Regions from separate parts of the Peribacillus sp. Hz7 genome, predicted to be linked through region 1. Evidence: riboswitches for the same ligand, from Rfam matches in the RefSeq annotation. Region 1 holds a riboswitch; the other holds the start of a gene.
The links. A riboswitch is a leader RNA that binds a small molecule or an ion and turns the genes downstream of it on or off. The one in region 1 is predicted to bind FMN.
Positions count from the first base shown of each region.

Region 2: linked by a shared signal. The riboswitch ahead of ACE199_RS05105 (ECF transporter S component) and the one ahead of ribE (riboflavin synthase) in region 1 are both predicted to bind FMN.

Region 1 is NZ_JBHHJV010000007.1:128,406-131,834, forward strand. It holds gene ribH (6,7-dimethyl-8-ribityllumazine synthase) at 44-511, opposite strand; partial or broken gene ribB (3,4-dihydroxy-2-butanone-4-phosphate synthase) at 549-1,172, opposite strand; gene ribE (riboflavin synthase) at 1,185-1,826, opposite strand; FMN riboswitch at 1,980-2,110, opposite strand; gene ACE199_RS11925 (DEAD/DEAH box helicase) at 2,231-3,367, opposite strand; gene ACE199_RS11930 (ATP-binding protein) at 3,406-3,429, opposite strand, start outside.
Region 2 is NZ_JBHHJV010000002.1:308,076-311,504, forward strand. It holds gene ACE199_RS05095 (YpbB family protein) at 1-589, opposite strand, end outside; gene ACE199_RS05100 (ferredoxin) at 856-1,104, shown strand; gene ACE199_RS05105 (ECF transporter S component) at 1,283-1,858, opposite strand; FMN riboswitch at 2,024-2,160, opposite strand; gene serA (phosphoglycerate dehydrogenase) at 2,532-3,429, shown strand, end outside.

The sequences.
Region 1 (3,429 bases):
GAGGCTGTCCCCAGTTTATGGAACAGCCTCTCCTAACTCTATGTTATCCGATTAATTTACCCAAGTTAGCCATTTCAATAGCCGAAATAGCAGAATCATATCCTTTGTTTCCAGCTTTTGTACCAGCACGCTCAATTGCTTGTTCAATATTTTCTGTTGTAACTACGCCAAAAATAACAGGAACTCCTGTATCTAACGTCACTCTCGCCATTCCTTTTGCTGATTCATTACATACATAATCGTAATGAGTTGTTGCACCGCGGATTACTGTTCCAAGCCCAATGATGGCATCATATTTTCCTGTTTCAACAAGCTTCTTTGCGATTAAAGGAATTTCAAAAGCTCCCGGTACCCAAGCTACATCGATGTCTGCTTCTTCTACACCGTGACGCTTCAAGCCGTCAAGCGCTCCGTCCAATAACTTACTCACAATAAATTCATTAAATCTTCCAACTACTATACCAATTTTTAATCCTGTTCCAATTAACTGTGCTTCAAAATGTTGTCCCATTTTCGTTCCCCCTAATATAATTCAGTATGATTTAGTTCACTTCAGCTGTTACACGTGAAGCTTGTTGTTTACGATAACGAATTAAATCTGCAATCGTGATAAATTTTAATTGAAATTCTTCTGCAACTTTGACTAAGTCAGGCACTCGTGCCATCGTACCGTCCTCTTTCATAATTTCACAAATCACTCCAGCTGGAGCTGCTCCACATAATTTAGCTAAGTCGACCGCAGCCTCTGTATGGCCTGCTCTTTGCAGCACACCGCCCGCCTTTGCTACAATTGGAAAAGTATGACCAGGGCGTTTAAAATCCTCGGCTACAGCCTCATCATCTAGAAGAGCATTTACTGTAATCGAACGATCAAAAGCACTAATGCCAGTTGAATTACTTCTATGATCAACACTTACTGTAAAAGCCGTACCATGTGGATCGGTATTTACCTCAACCATCGGATGTAAATTTAACTTCTGTGCGCGTTCTTCAGTAATCGCTGTGCAAACAAGACCTCTTCCATATGTAGCCATGAAATTAATCGCTTCCGGGGTTGCTTTTTCCGCTAGAACAATAAAATCCCCTTCGTTTTCACGATTTTCATCATCCACCACAATAATTGGTTTTCCTGCTTTTAAATCTGCTAATGCCTCTTCAATCGTATTAAACACTCTACTCACCTCTTAGTAAAATCCATTTTCAGCTAAAAAACTTTTGGTTAATGATTGTTTTGGTTTATTTGTCTGTAGGTGCTGCACGATATATTTACCAATCATATCATTTTCGATATTAACAATATCCCCTACACCTTTCTGTCCGATAATCGTGTCTTGAAACGTTAACGGAATTAATGAAACTGTTAATAGGTTGCCCTGAATATCAAAAATAGTTAAGCTCGTTCCATCAATAGCTACAGAACCTCTTGGGATACAATATTGACTCAAGCCTTCTTGAAGCTCGATTGTGAAGTACACGGCATTTTCTTTCGGTTGTTTTTTAATAATCGTCCCTGTCCCATCAATATGTCCTGAAACAAAATGACCACCGAATCTGCCTTGTGCACTCATTGCTCTTTCTAAATTGATAGGAGAACCAGGTTTTAATAATTGGATAGACGATGCTTTTACCGTTTCTGGCATTACATCAACAGTAAATGTATTAGTTGTAAAAGAAGTAACGGTTAAACAAACACCATTTACTGCAATACTGTCTCCAAGATGAACATCTTCCACAATTTTCTCTGAAGAAATCGTTATCTCCATGCTCTGCTTGCCTTTCTTTAACGATTGAACAACACCGATGTCTTCAATAATTCCAGTAAACATGTCTTCACCTCTTTTGCCGAAAAATAAAAACCCCATAGAGATACCTACAGGGTTTGCGGGAGTATATGGTGAAAAAAATGTATACTTAAATAAACCTTTAACTTCGAGTTCTCAAAATTTAAAGGATACACTCATACATTTTAAAAAATTCCACACGTCCTTCTCCCATCCAGACTTTACTGTCGGCTTTGGAATCTCACCAAATCCTGCCTTAAAAAGGCTCGCGGGCTTAGAATTGCTTCATCACCGCCGGTTGGGATTTACACCCGACCCCGAAGGACAAACTATTTATAACTTACAGTTAGTTTATCACGATAAAGTTATATTGTAAATTACTTACTCTCAATCTCATAACTACTAAAAGCGGAAGAAGAATAAATTCGTCTTCCGCTTGTATGGTTCACTTATTTTGCATCTACAATCTGTCCAGCATAAAACTCTTTTTTTTGTAGAGAAAGCTCCAGTTCACGAGCAATCTTCTTTAATTCACGCTCTTCTCGTTCCGTAACAATTGACATCACTGTTCCATCTGCGCCCGCGCGGCCTGTTCGACCAGAGCGATGTACATACTGATCTATGCTATTTGCTAAATCAACATGAATGACCGTCGTTAATCCTTTAATATCTAAACCGCGGGCCGCTACATCTGTCGCTAAAAGCAGTGGATGTTTGCCTGATTTCAATTTACGTAAAGCTTTTTCACGATCTACTTTGTTAGATTCTCCATGAAGCAGCCCCACTTCAACCTCTTTATATTTTAGCTTTTCTCCAATAACATTGAGCTCTCCGATATCATTGATAAAGGCTAGCCCTTTCATACCCTCTAAGCGAGAAATTTTCTCTAAAATTTTGAACTTATCACGTTTTTCTACAACAAAGTACATGTGATCTACTTTCGATTGCATTTTCTCACTTTTATCGACTTTAATCGTAACAGGCTCATTCATAAAGGCACGGGCTGCTTGTTCTGTTTCTTGCGGTAATGTTGCTGAAAACATCATCACTTGGCGATCTTTTAACGTTGTCTTCACAATATTACGGATCGTTGTAAGATGCTCTGGAACAAGCAATTGATCTCCTTCGTCTAACACGATCGTTTTCACTTCATGCATTTTTAATTTCTTTTGAGTAATAAGTTCCTGTATACGTCCTGGTGTCCCAGCAATAACTTGCGGGCGTTTTTTTAGTTTTTCTAATTGACGCTTCACATTTGCGCCTCCAATAAATGCCGCACCATTAATGCTGCTGCCTTGTGACCAAATACGAACCTCTTCATTAATCTGCATCACAAGCTCACGAGAGGAAGCAAGAATAAGAGCTTGTGGGGATGATTGATCAGGGTCTATTTTTTCAAGCAACGGAAGTAAATAAGCAAGTGTCTTTCCTGTTCCCGTTGGTGATTCAGCGATAACATCTTTTCCTTCCATAATTTGCGGAATAGCTTTCATTTGAATGGGAGTTGCTTGGGCAAAGCCCGATTTATTCCAAGCTTGCTCGATAAATGGTTTCATCTTTTCAAGTAATGCAGGTGTATTGCTCATTTTCTTCTCCTTTTATCTAAAAAAATCAATTACCTAGTTTATAGTACCACTTGTTCCTTTGC
Region 2 (3,429 bases), on a different contig from region 1:
TACCTGTTAATTTTCTAACAAAGATTGTTTGATGCCTATCACTTTGTCTCTCCAATAAATCGGTTAACTCTTCATACAAATGCTGAGCCATCAACTCTCGATTTTGACGATTCTTTTGTAAAAATTGTTTTACGGATTGTTGAATTTTAGTATGCCGTTGAATCGGATAAAACTTGGTTTCATTGTGAACAATATGGGAGAGCGTTTGAATTAACAAATTCAATCTGCCCCAAAAAACAGGAGCCACATTTTGATATTTCCATCCATTTAATCGAGTTGGGATTGGTTCACATTGAGCAAGCTCTTCCTCTCCACTTTGTGTAATAATAAAAACATCTGAGTTTTCCTTAGCTGTGATCCAACCATGTTCAACAAGATTTTGGATGGTATCAACCAGCTGTTTTCGAGTGAAGTGAGGAATTGTTCCAAAAACATTAGTCAAACGAAATAAATGAGCATCTTGAATAGTTTGTGAAGATTTTTTTCCTTGCAACATATGATAAATGGCATAAATGGATCGCTCACCTTGAAATTTTTTGATTGTATGGAGGATGATAACTTGCAAATAATTTGCCAAATGTACACTCACACCCTTTGTTTTCCCTAATGATGCTTTCATTGTAACAAAGATGGAGATAAAGTGTATTTCTAATCCTCAAAATAAGACAAATTTTGTTCTTTTTTAGCAAATAAAAAATACATGATATTTCATTTGTTGGTTATTCGTATACCATGAGGAATTTTTTAGCTAGATTTCCTATTGAAAAATACGGAATTCAGCCGTACAATAGGAATAAGGTGAAACTATGTGAATAAATAACTCATGTTATTATCCAATTAGGAGGAGTTTTATATATGGCAAAATTTACAATCGTCGATAAAGATACATGCATCGCATGTGGCGCATGCGGCGCAGCTGCCCCAGATATTTATGATTACGATGATGAAGGCATTGCTTTCGTAACTTTAGATGATAACCAAGGAACAGTTGAAGTTCCAGATGTTTTACTAGATGATATGATGGATGCATTTGAAGGCTGCCCAACAGATTCTATTAAAGTGGCCGATGAAGCATTTGACGGCGATGCACTAAAATTCGAATAAAAGAACAGGCCATTTCCCTACACAGAAATGGCTTTTTTTTAACTTTGCTAATCGAACGATTCGAGATTCACTTCATGCAAAACTATCGTTCCCATCCATCTTTTAGCATATCCTTACCCCATACTATTTAGTCAAATTAGGCAAAAAAAATCGAACGGTAAACGTTCGATTTTTTTCTTCATATATTTTTATATAAGGCTTGTTTATTAAGCCACGTTTGCATTTTAGCAAAAATCAACATAAACACAACTGTAATCAATATACCTTTTATAAGGTTAAATGGCAAAATAGCAGTCGTGACAAATGTTCGAGCCTCTGGATCAGACATCGCCTCTGCTCCTAAGAAAAATGTATAGGCAGGTAAGAAGATATAATAATTTAAAACACTCATCAACACAGCCATTGAAATCGTTCCAGCAAATAACCCAAAAGTCATTCCTCTTACAGAACGAATTTTTTTATATACATAGTAGGTTGGTAAAACAAACAAAATCCCTGCTGTAAAGTTCGCAATATGTCCGACTGGAATCGCTGTTAAACTTCCTGTCATAATCGCATCTAACAAGTTTTTAACAAATTCTACTAGTATTCCTGCTCCAGGACCAAAGATTATCGCAGCAATTAAAGCGGGAATATCACTAAAATCCACATTCAAAAAAACTGGAAACCCCGGAAACGGAAAGTTCAGGAGCATCAAAACATAAGAGACGCTCGTAAGCATTGCTAAAGTCACTAACTTTTGTACCTTCATCATTCTCTCTCCTTCTTTTTCTAATCTACTCCGAAAAAGAGGACAAGTTCTGTTAAACGGTTTGTGTCCAATAAAAAACCCTTTAATTCCGATGAAATTAAAGGGAGAAATTAAAGGATTCGACAAACACACGCTCAATATATCATCTTTTTGAACGTCTACAAGAACCTCCATCTTCTCCCATCCAGACTATACTGTCGGCTTTGGAATCTCACCAAATCCTGCCTTAACCAAGGCTCGCGGGCTGAGAAGGAATCTCCTTCATCACCGCCGGTGGGGAATCACACCCCGCCCCGAAGATAGACCTATAAAATTATTATACTACTATGCATTTATTATATCTGCTTTTTCTTTATTTGAATAGCTTTTTTTCTAAAATTAACCAGGTTTAAAAATTCCCCTTACATAATCAAAAAAGAATGAGCCTTCTCTCTTCATTATAATAAAAATACAATATTTAACAATCGCACATTATTCGTTTATGGGAAATGATAACGCAAACAAAAAATGTTTTTTGAATAAAAACGTCAGGAAATACGTATAATTATATATCTCATATTATATTTATTCGCTTTTTATACTCCCTGCCTAATCTCCATAACATTGACAGTTATCCGTTCCGATTGTAAAATTAACTGAAATTTAAGATAATTTTTTCTAGGAAGGTGTTCATGACGTGTATCGCATTTTAGTAGCAGATGCCATCAAACCTGAAGGATTAGGCCCCCTATTAGAAGCAACCCACATTGAACTTATTCAAAAAAACGTCGGCGAAGCAGAGAAGCAGCTTGACCAAATTGATGCAATTCTAGTTCGAAGTGCAACAAAAGTAACCGAAGAATTAATGGAACGCATGCCGCAATTAAAGATTATTGCACGTGCAGGGGTTGGTGTCGATAACATTGACATTCCAGCCGCAACCAAACGTGGAATTGTTGTTGTAAATGCTCCTGATGGAAATACCATTTCTACATGTGAGCATACATTTGCAATGATGTCTTCTCTTGTCCGTCACATCCCACAAGCATTTACTTCTTTAAAGGCTGGAGAATGGAAACGTTCTTCTTTCACAGGTATTGAACTCCGCGGAAAAACACTGGGTATTGTTGGATTCGGTCGTATCGGTGGAGAACTCGCAAAGCGTGCAAAAGCATTCGGAATGGAAGTTGTTGTATTTGATCCATTCTTAACAACTGACCGTGCTAAGAAGATGGCCGTTACAGTCCTACCGTTAGCAGAACTATTACCCAAAGCCGATATTATTACGGTGCATACCCCCTTAACAAATGAAACAAGAGGTTTAATCAATAAGGAAAACTTAAAAACTTGTAAAAAAGGCGTATATTTCTTAAATTGTGCTCGTGGTGGAATCATCGATGAAGATGATTTATATGAAGCAATTATCGAAGGACAAGTAGCCGGAGCAGCACTTGACGTCTTCGTTGAAGAGCCGCCGCATGGCCACAAATTATTAGAGCTTGATCAAGTGATTGCAACACCTCATTTAGGTGCTTCAACAAAAGAAGCTCAATTAAATGTAGCTGTTCAAGTCGCTCAAGAAGTTCTGACTTATC